DNA from 2 places in the Mesorhizobium sp. M0664 genome. Region 1 is predicted to be linked to the other one. Evidence: riboswitches for the same ligand, from Rfam matches in the RefSeq annotation. Region 1 holds a riboswitch; the other holds the start of a gene.
The links. Region 1 has a riboswitch for S-adenosylmethionine ahead of metX (homoserine O-acetyltransferase MetX). Riboswitches for the same ligand answer to the same signal wherever they lie in the genome.
Positions count from the first base shown of each region.

Region 2: another riboswitch for S-adenosylmethionine. It lies ahead of NKI39_RS02010 (O-succinylhomoserine sulfhydrylase); the one in region 1 lies ahead of metX (homoserine O-acetyltransferase MetX).

Region 1 is NZ_JAMYPW010000006.1:25,689-31,645, forward strand. It holds gene NKI39_RS10075 (DUF1330 domain-containing protein) at 102-422, shown strand; gene NKI39_RS10080 (hypothetical protein) at 508-714, opposite strand; gene NKI39_RS10085 (hypothetical protein) at 713-934, shown strand; gene metW (methionine biosynthesis protein MetW) at 986-1,600, opposite strand; gene metX (homoserine O-acetyltransferase MetX) at 1,716-2,885, opposite strand; SAM riboswitch at 2,961-3,038, opposite strand; gene hisC (histidinol-phosphate transaminase) at 3,177-4,286, shown strand; gene NKI39_RS10105 (prephenate/arogenate dehydrogenase family protein) at 4,293-5,228, shown strand; gene NKI39_RS10110 (DUF2125 domain-containing protein) at 5,362-5,957, opposite strand, start outside.
Region 2 is NZ_JAMYPW010000001.1:449,696-455,652, forward strand. It holds gene NKI39_RS01995 (Hsp33 family molecular chaperone) at 1-11, shown strand, start outside; gene apaG (Co2+/Mg2+ efflux facilitator ApaG/CorD) at 18-410, opposite strand; gene NKI39_RS02005 (ceramide glucosyltransferase) at 638-1,792, shown strand; gene NKI39_RS02010 (O-succinylhomoserine sulfhydrylase) at 1,830-3,020, opposite strand; SAM riboswitch at 3,091-3,168, opposite strand; gene NKI39_RS02015 (2'-deoxycytidine 5'-triphosphate deaminase) at 3,304-4,398, shown strand; gene NKI39_RS02020 (hypothetical protein) at 4,416-4,868, opposite strand; gene araD1 (AraD1 family protein) at 4,896-5,888, opposite strand.

The DNA of each region.
Region 1 (5,957 bases):
TCAGTGTCATTACCTCGGGGGTAATCGACCTGTGCGCGACGTCTCGGCAAACTGCTCCCATCAAGCCGGTTGTCCGGCCTTCGACCACAAGGAGTTACGCCATGACCGCCTACGCCGTCGCCCATATGCGCCAGGTCACGCCGGGACCGCAGATCGTCGAGTACCTGCACAAGATCGATGCCACGCTGGAACCGTTTGGCGGCCGCTTCGTGGTGCACGGAGGCGAGGTGGAAGTCGTTGAAAACACCTGGCCGGGCTATCTCATAGTCATCGAGTTTCCCAACCGGCAGCAGGCACGTGCATGGTACGACTCGCCCGCCTATCAGGAGATATTGCCGCTGCGTACCGGCAATTCCCGGTCCGACGTGGTCTTCGTTGATGGCGTCCAGCACCCGCACAAGGCCACGGACGTGCTTGAATAGAGGGAATGATCGGGTACAACCGGCGTCTATGGTGCCGCCATCTATCTGGCGGCACCGAATTTGGATCGCGTCTGCATCGGCAGCTTCACCGCCCCTGCAGCACCTTGATCGCGTTGGACATGTCGCCATGCGACAATGCAGCCAGGTAATCCGAGTAGTTGATCCTGCCGTTCGCGAAGCCGTTCATCAATCGCGTGCAGAACGTGTGTTCCAATCCGGCATCCGGGACGTTCATGAGCGCGGCGAGGTTTGCCCTTTCAACCTTGCCGAACCGCATCTTGAATTTGGTCATGCACCGCTGGATCGCCTGCCGTTTCAGCGCCGGGCTGCCGCTCAACGCGACTTGTCCATTCTGGAAATCGGTCTTCGACGTCGTGCATCCGGAAATCAAAGTGGCCGACATCAAAGCTGTTGCTAATACTAACGTCTTCATTGCTTCCCCCAAACCAACCCGTTTGAGACCTGTTAAAGCAACAAAGAATGCCGGGCAACTTCATTGGATTGAAAATTGAAAATATGGTTTCTTGCGCAGGTCTGAGGTTCGTTGCTTCTGCCTGTCAAACCTATCGTTTCAGCAGGAATACCGCCTGCTGGCCGAAAAAGTTCCAGAACCACCAAGGCATGGAGAAGCCGATCCGCTGGCCGTTGGCGTCGAGCGCGGTTGCCTTTTCCACCGTCGCGCCAAGCTCGTCGCACAGATTGACGAAGTCGCGAATGGTGCAGAAATGGATGTTGGGCGTGTCGTACCAGGAATAGGGCAGGTCCTTGGTCACCGGCATGCGGCCGTTGAAGAGCAGCGAAAGGCGCACCCGCCAGTGGCCGAAATTCGGGAATGAGACGATGGCGCGGTTGCCGATCCGGAGCAGTTCGTCGAGCACCAGCTTCGGATTGCGGGTCGCCTGCAAGGTCTGCGACAGAACGACGAAGTCGAAACCCTTGTCGGGATAGAATTGGAGATCCTTGTCGGCATCGCCTTGAATAACCGACAGGCCGCGCGCCACGCATTCGTTGACGCCGCGCTGCGACAGTTCCAGCCCGCGGCCATCGACCTTCTTGGTCTCCTGCAGCAATTCGAGCAGCAGGCCGTCGCCGGAACCGACGTCCAGCACCCGCGACTGCGGCGGGATGAGATCGGCGACGACTTCGAGGTCGACGCGCTGGGCGCGGTTGACGCTCATGCCTTCGGCTCTTGCTCGGCACATGACCCTGATCCGAAAAGCCTGCAACTTTTCGGGGTCATGCGCTGATGCCTGGCACATGGTCCTGATCCGAACAATCCGCAACTTTTCGGGGTCATGCGCCGAGCCCTCTCGCCCGCGCGGCCGAGGCGATGAAGCCCTTGATGGCGGCGAACAGTTCGGGCTCATCGAGCAGGAAGGCGTCGTGGCCGCGGTCGGTCTCGATCTCGACGAACGATACCGAGGCGCCGGCCGCGTTCAGCGCGTGCACGACCGAGCGGCTCTCCTCGGTCGGGAACAGCCAATCGCTAGTGAACGAAACCAGGCAGAAGCGCGTCTTGGTGCCGGCGAAGGCATCGGCCAACCGGCCGCCATGGTCGGCGGCGAGATCGAAATAGTCCATCGCCCGGGTCATGTAGAGATAGGAGTTGGCATCGAAGCGATCGACGAACGTCATGCCCTGATGGCGCAGATAGCTCTCGATCTGGAAGTCGGCATCGAAACCGAAGGTCAGGGCTTCGCGGTCCTGCAGGTTGCGGCCGAACTTGCGGTGCAGCGCTGCTTCCGACAGATAGGTGATGTGGGCGGCCATGCGCGCCACCGCCAGCCCCTTTTCCGGCCGCTTGCCGTGCTCGAAATACTTGCCGCCATGCCAGTCCGGGTCGGCCATCACCGCCTGCCTGCCGACCTCGTGGAAAGCGATGTTCTGCGAGGAATGGCGGGCGCCGGTGGCGATCGGCAGCGCCGAGAAGACGCGCTCGGGATAGCTCGAGGCCCATTGCAGCACCTGCATGCCGCCCATCGAGCCGCCCAGCACGCTGAACAGCTGTTCGATGCCGAAATGCTCGACCAGCATCAACTGCGCCCGCACCATGTCGCGGATGGTGATGATCGGCAGGTCGAGCCCGTAGGGCTTGGCGGTGGCGGGATTGGTCGAGGCGGGGCCGGTGGAGCCGAGACAGCCGCCGATGACGTTTGACGAGATGACGAAGAAACGGTCGGTATCGATGATCTTGCCGGGACCGATCAGCACTTCCCACCAGCCCGGCTTGCCGGTCACCGGATTGGTGTTGGCGACGTGCTGGTCGCCGGTCAGCGCATGGCAGACGAGGATGGCGTTGGAGCGCGCGTCGTTGAGCGTGCCATAGGTCTGGTAGGCAATCTGGAACGGCGACAGCAGCGTGCCGGCGTCGAGCTTGAGCGGCTTGTCGGCGCCGAAACGCAACACCGGGCTCGACGGCTGGTCGGCCTCGTTGTTGGTTTTTCGCGCGCGCAAAGCGACCATCACATCTCCTTGCCCGGCCTTCAGTTGTCCACCGGTCTGGCAACAAAAAACCGGCCATGCCTTCGCAAAGCCGGTTACAAGATGCAAACGGCCCTTTAGCAAGTTGTTTAACGTGGCTGCAAGCCGACCGGCCAAATCACCACGGAACTGTAGCCGTTCTTCTATGACTCGCGCATGGCTTCGTCAACGGCAAGTTCTTGATCCCGAATTGCCGCCCCTCGACATTCCGGGCCACGGCTTGTATTTCCGCTGCGGCTTCCGGATGGAGGCACTCTCGACGGATTTCATGAAATGAGCCAGACACCGGATCAGACACGTCCAAAGCCCCGCGCCGGCATCATGGACATCGAAGCCTATGTGCCCGGCAAGAGCGCGGCGCCTGAAGGTGTCGCCAAGGTCCATAAATTGTCGGCGAACGAGAACCCGCTCGGCCCTTCGCCAAAGGCGATAGAGGCCGCGCGCGCGGTCGCCGACAAGCTCGCGGTCTATCCCGACGGCAGCGCCAGGCGCCTGAGGGAAGCGATCGCCGAGGTGCACGGGCTCAACCCGGCGAACATCGTCTGCTCCAACGGCTCCGACGAGATTCTGGGCCTGCTGGCGCAGACCTACCTCGCGCCCGGCGACGAAGCCATCATCACCGAACACGGCTTCATGGTCTACAAGATCTACATACAGTCGGCCGGTGCCGTCCCGGTGACGGTCAAGGAGACCGATGAACGCGCCGATATCGATGCGATCCTCGCCGCGGTGACGCCGGCTACCCGGATCATCTTCCTTGCCAATCCAAACAATCCAACCGGCACCTACGTGCCGTTCCAGGAGGTGCGCCGCCTGCATGCCGGCCTGCCGCGAAACGTGCTTCTGGTGCTGGATGCAGCTTACGCCGAATATGTCCGGCGCAACGATTATGAAGCCGGCGTCGAGTTGGTGGGCAGCGCGGAAAACGTGGTCATGACCCGCACTTTCTCCAAATTGGGCCTGGGCGGGGCGCGGATCGGCTGGATGTATGCGCCAATGCACGTCATCGACGCGATCAACCGCGTGCGCGGGCCTTTCAACGTCAATGCAACGGCAATCGAGGCCGGCATCGCGGCGATCCACGACCGCGCCCATATCGAACGCAGCGTCGCGCACAACGAGACCTGGCTGGCCTGGCTGAGCGAGCAACTAAGCGGGCTCGGGCTGCGGGTGACGCCGAGCGTCGGCAATTTCATCCTCATCCACTTTCCCGAGGACAAAAGGCATTCGGCGGCGGCCGCCGACGACTACCTCAGTGCGCGCGGCTACATATTGCGGCGCGTTTCCGGGTACGGTTTTCCCAACGCGCTGCGCATGAGCATCGGCACCGAAGAGGCCAATCGCGGCGTTGTCGCAGCACTCGCGACATTCCTGAAAAGCTAGAACACCATGACATCACCGATGTTCGAAAAAATCGCGCTGGTCGGCATCGGCCTGATCGGCTCGTCGCTGGCCCGCGTCATCCGCCGCGAGGGGCTCGCCGGCCAAATCGCGATTTCGACGCGCAGCGAAGCGACGCTGGCACGGGCGAGCCAACTCGGCCTTGGCGACACCTATACGACGGATGCGAAAGAGGCGGTTCGCGATGCTGATCTGGTTATCGTTTCGGTGCCGGTCGGTTCTTCCGGTACGGTCGCCGCGGAGATCGCGCCGGCGCTGAAGAAGGGCGCCATCCTCACCGATGTCGGCTCGACCAAGGCGTCGGTGATCGCGCAGATGCAGCCGCACGTGCCTGATGGCGTGCACTTCATCCCCGGCCATCCTTTGGCCGGCACCGAAAAATCGGGACCGGACGCCGGTTTTGCCGAACTGTTCGAGAACCGCTGGTGCATTTTCACGCCGCTGCCCGGCACCGATCCCGCAGCACTGGAAAAGCTCTCGGAATTCTGGCGCCGCTGCGGCTCCAACATCGACACGATGGACCCGCAGCATCACGACATGACGCTGGCCATCGTTTCGCACCTGCCGCACATCATCGCCTATAACATCGTCGGTACCGCCGACGATCTGGAGTCGGTGACCAAGTCCGAGGTCATCAAATACTCGGCTTCCGGCTTTCGCGACTTCACTCGTCTCGCGGCGTCCGACCCGACCATGTGGCGCGACGTCTGCCTGCACAACAAGGACGCCATTCTCGAAATGCTGGCGCGGTTTTCCGAGGATCTGTCCTCGCTGCAGCGGGCGATCCGCTGGGGCGACGGCGAAAAACTGTTCGACCTGTTCACCCGCACCCGCGCCGTCCGCCGCTCGATCATCGAGGCCGGCCAGGATATCGACGTACCGGATTTCGGCCGCCAGGCAGTCGAACACCCGCCGAAGGGATAAGCCGCGGCAGGCCGATCGCAGGCCGGCCCGGCTTAGAGCGGTTCATCGTTTCACAGAAACGCCGAACCGCTCTATCTCTTTGTTTTGCGCAATTCCGGACGGAAAACCGTTTCACACTTTTCCTGGAGTTGCTCTAGTCGAGCGGCTTGATCTTGCCGAGCGGGATGAAGCCGAGCGAGGCCTTGCCCCTGACGATCTTCAGCGGCATCGACGGCTGGTTGCCGAGCAGCGCCAGTCCGGCAAAGCCGGTTTGGATCTGTTTCTTCTGCTCGGGGATGGCGGTGGCGAGGATTGCCGCCACGGCCTTTGGATCATTGAGCCTGATCGTCAGGTCGGCATTTATGAGACCGTCGTCATCGACCGACAGCGGTCCCGAAACGGTGATGCGCGCAGTTCCGGACGACAGATCGAGCTTGTGGATTTCGGCCGCCTGGCCGCGCAGGCTCTTCGGATTTGCCTTGATCAGCGTGACGCCGTTCTTCAGCGTCAGGTCGCCGCTGCCGTCGAGCGGCGGCAAGACGCGCCCGTCGATGGCCGCCGCGTCGATTTCAAGATCGGTGAAATTGCCGGCATAGTCGATGTCCGGGCCGTTTGGGCGCAATTGTCCGGTGGCGGTTCCGGCGCTGAACAGCGAGACGGGATCGGTGTCGTCTGCCGGATCGGTCTGGCCGGACAGGCCTTCTGCCTGCAGCGAGAGGCGCCTCGGCAGCGGCCAGGACAGCTTCATGT
Region 2 (5,957 bases), on a different contig from region 1:
CGGCCGGATGACGGCCGTCAATTGACGGTGCGCCGCATTCCCGGCAAGTCGAGCGAGAAGGCGGGGATGGCGACGTCGAACGTCTCGCCCCGTTTGTTGCGCATGGTGTAGTGCCCGACCATGATGCCGGACGGCGTCGAGAGCGGGCATCCAGACGTATACTGATAGCTGTCGCCGGGGTTGAGTCCGGGTTGCTCGCCGACAACCCCGGGGCCGCGCACTTCCTCGACCTTGCCGGTGCCGTCGGTAATGTGCCAGTAGCGCGACAGAAGCTGCACGAACTCATCCGACTGATTGTCGATGGTCACCTGATATCCCCAGACATAGCGGTTTTGCGGCGGGTCGGAGTGATCCTCCAGATAGAACGGCCTGACCTGCACTTCGATGTTGCGGGTGACGGCGCTGTACATAAACTGCTCCAAAGCAATGTAGATGGAACTTTCGACGCTCAGCGCAGTTTGATCAACGATGCGCGTCATCTCCTTGCCCGACTCGAGCGCAGGTGCCGAAAAACAATGTCATTTAAGTGACACATGACAATGATGGTGTGCAGGCTTGTGCCGGGCGACTCAGCGTTCTGTCGAATTGTTGAAAACGGCCGTCATGCGGCCGGCACTTCTGGAGTGACCAGATCTCGATGGAACCGACATTCGCAGCCGCCCTCCTTTCCATAGCCCTCCTTCTTTCAAATCTCGCCAGCATCCTGTTAGCTTCGCTGAAGCTGAAGCGACCAGCCAGGATCGCACCGCCCGCGGCCAACGCGCCGCCGGTATCGATCGTCATCCCGGCGCGCGGCGTCGAGCCGTTTGCCGAAGAGACGCTGGAGCGCGCCTTCTCACTCGACTGGCCGCGCTACGAACTCATCTTCTGCGTTGCCCATGCCGACGACCCGGTGGTCAAGCCGATCACCGCCGCAATGGCGCGCTTTCCAGCTATTCGCGCCCGCCTTCTAGTCGGTGACGACCGCATCAGCGGCAATCCAAAACTCAACAATTGCGTGAAGGGTTGGGAAGCGGCGCATTATCGCTGGGTCATCCTTGCCGATTCCAATGTGCTTATGCCGAGCGACTACGTCCAGCAGCTGATGGCGGCATGGCGGCATGGCACTGGCCTCGTCTGCTCGACGCCGATCGGCTCACGGCCGGACGGCTTCTGGGGGGAGGTCGAATGCGCCTTTCTCAACACGCTGCAGGCACGCTGGCAGTACGCCGGAGAGGCGCTCGGCCTCGGCTTCGCGCAGGGCAAGAGCATGTTGTGGAACAAGCCGATGCTCGACGCCAATGGCGGCATCCGCGCGCTTGCCGCCGAGATCGCCGAGGACGCCGCCGCGACCAAGCTGGTCAACGGGCTCGGACTGCGGGTCAATCTTGTCGCCTCGCCCTTCGAACAGCCGCTCGGCCGGCGCACGCTTGGCGAGATCTGGTCGCGGCAGGCGCGCTGGGCGCGGCTGCGCCGCGTCACCTTCGCGCTGTTCTTCGCCCCCGAGATCCTGATCGGCGCGGCGCCGCCGCTGGTGCTTGCGCTGATCGCGGCGGCTGACGCCGGCGTCAGCCTGCCGGCAACCGCCATCGCCGTGCTGGTCGCGGCCTACCTGCCGGAATGCGCTTTGGCCTCGGCTAAGGGATGGCAGCTGTCGCCGCGCACGATCCCGGCGATGATGGCGCGAGACCTGATGCTTCCCGCCATTTGGGCGCGCGGATGGCTGAGCGGCGCCGTCGACTGGCGCGGCAACGTGATGACTATCCAGACAAAGACCGTCGCGGAGCTGGAAGAGACCCCGTCCGGTGCCTGATCGGGCGCGTTCCCGCTCGCCTCTGTTCGGCCAGCCCTTATCCGGCAACTCTCAGTGCCTGCTCGATGTCTTCGAGCAGGTCGTCGGCGTCCTCAAGGCCAACTGACAGCCTGAGCGTTCCCGGTCCGATGCCGAGCTCGGCGCGGGCCTCATCGGTCAAGTTCTTGTGCGTCGTCGTCGCCGGATGGGTGATCAGGCTCTTGGCGTCGCCGAGATTGTTGGAAATGAGCACGACGTCGAGTGCGTTCTGGAAGGCAAAGGCGGCCTGCTTGCCGCCCTTCACATCCAGGCAGATCAGCGTCGAGCCACCCGACATCTGCTTCTTGACCACGGCCGCTTGCGGGTGGTCGGCGCGGCCGGGATAGATGATGCGGGCGATTTGCGGGTGCTCGGCCAGGAAATCCGCGATGCGGCCGGCACTTTCCGTCTGCTGGCGTACGCGTAGCGGCAGCGTCTCCAAGCCTTTCAACAGGGTCCAGGCATTGAAGGGCGAAAGGCTCGGGCCGGTGTGACGGAAATAGTCATGCAGGTTCTCGTCGATCCATTTCTTGTCCGACAGAACGATGCCGCCAAGACAGCGCCCCTGGCCGTCAATATGCTTCGTGGCCGAATAGACGACGATGTGGGCGCCGAGCTGCAGGGGTTTCTGCTGCAAGGGCGTAGCGAAGACATTGTCGACGATCAGCCTGGCGCCGATCGAATTGGCAAGTGCCGCGACGGCGGCAATGTCGACTACCTCCAGCGTTGGATTGGTAGGGCTTTCCAGGAAAAACAGTTTGGTGTTTGGCTTGACCGCCTTTTCCCAATTGGCGATGTCGGTGCCGTCGACCAGCGTTGCCTCAATGCCGTATTTCGGCGCCAGCGTCTCGACCACCCAGCGGCAGGAGCCGAACAGCGCGCGCGCCGCCACGATATGGTCGCCCGCCTTGGCGCTGCACAGCAGTGCTGCCGTCACCGCCGCCATGCCGGATGCCGTGGCGCGCGCGTCTTCGGCTCCTTCCAGCGCGCACATGCGTTTCTCAAACATGTCGACCGTCGGATTGGCATAGCGCGAATAGATGAAGCCCGGCTCCTCGCCCTTGAAGCGCGCCTCCGCCGCTTGCGCCGTCTCGTAGACATAGCCTTGGGTGAGATACATCGCCTCGGAGGTCTCGCCGAAGCCGGAACGCAGCGTTCCGGCATGCACGAGTGCGGTCTGAGGCTTCCAGTCGCGCTTCTTGGTCATCATTCCATCCAAACACCAAAATTGGTCCAAACAACAAAAAACCGGTCGCGAAAGTCGCAACCGGTCCATATGGCCTTGCGGCCCGACGGTCCTTTAGCGACTTGTTTAACGTGGCTGCAAGCCGACCGGCCAAATCACCACGGGATAACGAGCTTTAGACCCGCGCCACGCTTGCGTCAATTGCCGGCATGATTAAGAGGGTTGTACCAAGCAGGTGCCAAAGGCGTCCACGGTCGGACCTGCGACAGAACAAGACCTCGCCCGGCGTTCGAACGGAGCCAGACCCTTGCGGCAGACAGGCATTCTTCCCGATCAGGATATTTCCGCGCTGTTCCAGACGGGCGCGCTGAAATCGCCGCGCACGCTCGATGCCGATCAGATCCAGCCGGCCAGCCTTGACCTCAGGCTCGGCGACAAGGCCTGGCGGGTGCGTGCTTCCTTCTTGCCCGGCCCGGACCACAGGGTTGCCGACAAGCTCGACCGGCTGAAGCTGCACGAGATCAACCTCGCCGAAGGTGCTGTGCTGGAAACCGGCTGCGTCTACATCGTGCCGCTGCTCGAAAGCCTGGCGCTGCCCGCCCATATTTCCGCCTCCGCCAACCCGAAAAGCTCGACCGGACGGCTCGATATCTTCACTCGGGTAATGACCGACCGCGGCCACGAGTTCGACAAGATCGCCGCCGGCTATGAAGGCCCGCTCTACCTGGAGGTCAGCCCGCGCACTTTCCCGATCGTCGTGCGGACCGGCTCGCGGCTGTCGCAGATCAGGTTCCGCACCGGCAATGCGCTCTTGTCGGAAAACGAGCTGCACGAGTTGCACCGCGCCGAAATGTTGGTCGCCACCGAACCACCCAACATCTCAGGCGGCGGCATCGCGCTGTCGATCGACCTCGACGGCGACAAGGATGGGCTTGTCGGCTATCGCGGCAAGCACCACACCGGCCTGGTCGACGTCGACAAGCGCGCCGCGCAGGATGTCGTCGATTTCTGGGAGCCGCTCTACAAGAGCGGTGCCGGCGAGCTGGTGCTCGATCCGGACGAATTCTATATTCTGGTGTCGCGCGAGGCGGTGCATGTGCCGCCGCTCTACGCGGCCGAAATGACGCCCTTCGATCCGCTGGTCGGCGAGTTCCGCGTCCATTATGCCGGTTTCTTCGACCCGGGTTTCGGCCATTCGGCGTCGGGCGGCACCGGCAGTCGGGCGGTGCTCGAGGTGCGTAGCCACGAAGTGCCGTTCATCCTCGATCACGGCCAGATCGTCGGACGGTTGGTCTACGAGCACATGCTGAAACGGCCGCGGGCGCTCTACGGCACAGATCTCGGCTCGAACTATCAGGCGCAGGGCCTGAAACTGTCCAAGCATTTCCGCGCCGCCCGCTGAGCTTGTTCGCAATTCCGTCAGCCGCGAAACAGATATTCTTTCGCGGCGCCAAGGCAGCCATGAAACTGACCGATAAAGAGCAGTTCTCGCACTGCCAATCGCTTCTTCCCCCAAAATCCTCTGGTTTGCTTCTCGTCGTCAAGTGAGGCGCTTGAGCTGGACTGCAAGGGGAACAACTGCTTGTCGATACATCCCAGCACATGGGCTCTGGCGGAGTCGATACCGCAGGCTCTGCCATTGTCGTTCAGTCTGTCAGCGCGGAGTGCGGACGTCATGCGATCCGCGTTGCGCATCAGAAAGCTCACTTGCGATTTCGAATGACCGGTGGCCAGAAGCCGGTTAGTCATCGACATCCGGGCCCCGCGATAGGATTTTGCGCTGCATTGTCCGGCGCTGTAAGCCGCTGGGGAGAAATAGGCGAGGAACAGGACTAAACTTACGAACACAGTGCCAATCCGCAGGCCGTTCATTTCTCGCCCCTGAATTATGTCACCAGTTTACAACGCCTTCACCGCCACCTTCACCGGCTGCTCGATTTCAAGCGGGTTGCGCAGAGGCAGGCCGAAATCCTGCGCCTCGATTTCGAATACGTCACCGGCCTCGGTCCTGATGCCGTCGGCAAAGGACAGCGTCGCCGTGCCGAACATGTGCACATGCACGTCGCCCGGCTGGCGGAAGGCCGAGTATTTGAAGTGGTGATGCTCGAGATTGCCAATGGTGTGCGACATGTTCGCCTCGCCCGACAGGAACGGCTTTTCCCAAAGCAGCTTGCCGTCGCGCAGGATGCGTGAAGCGCCGCGGATATCGGACGGCAGATCGCCGATCAGGATCTCCGGCCCGAACGAAGCGTTGCGCAGCTTGGAATGGGCAAGGAAGAGATAGTTCACACGCTCGGTGACGTGGTCGGAAAACTCGTTAGACAGCGTGAAGCCGACGCGGAACGGGGCGCCGTCGTCGCCGATCACATAGATACCGGCGATTTCCGGCTCCTCGCCGGCATCCTGGGCGAAGGCCGGCGACATAAGCGCCGCCCCGGGCGCCACCGCCATGGTGCCGTTGCCCTTGTAGAACCATTCCGGCTGCACGCCGATCTGGCCTTTCGCCGGCTTGCCGCCCTCAAGCCCCATGCGGAACATCTTCATGGAATCGGTCAGCTGTTCCTCGCCGTCCGTGCTGAGCTTCTTGTGCATGGAATCGCGGGTCGCGGCGGAGCCGAGATGCGTCAGCCCGGTGCCGGTGAGATGGAGATGCGCCGGATCGGGATGGTTGATCGGCGACAGCAGCCGTCCCTTCTTGTAGGCTGCGTCGAGATCGACGGTTTCGCCGAAGCCCTTGCGCTCGATCAGGGCGACAAGCCCGCTGCCGGTACGCGCGGCTTCCATCGCCAGCGAATAGACGCTGCGGGCGCCGTTGATGACGCGGGTCTTGCCGCCGTTGCGGGCAACGACGCGGATCGTCTCGGCGTCGTCGAGGATTTGTGAGATCAGCATGGTAACCCTCTCTGAATTGTGGGCTGGCCTGCCCTTTCTCGGCAAACCCTGCCCTGCGCGGCCAGGACC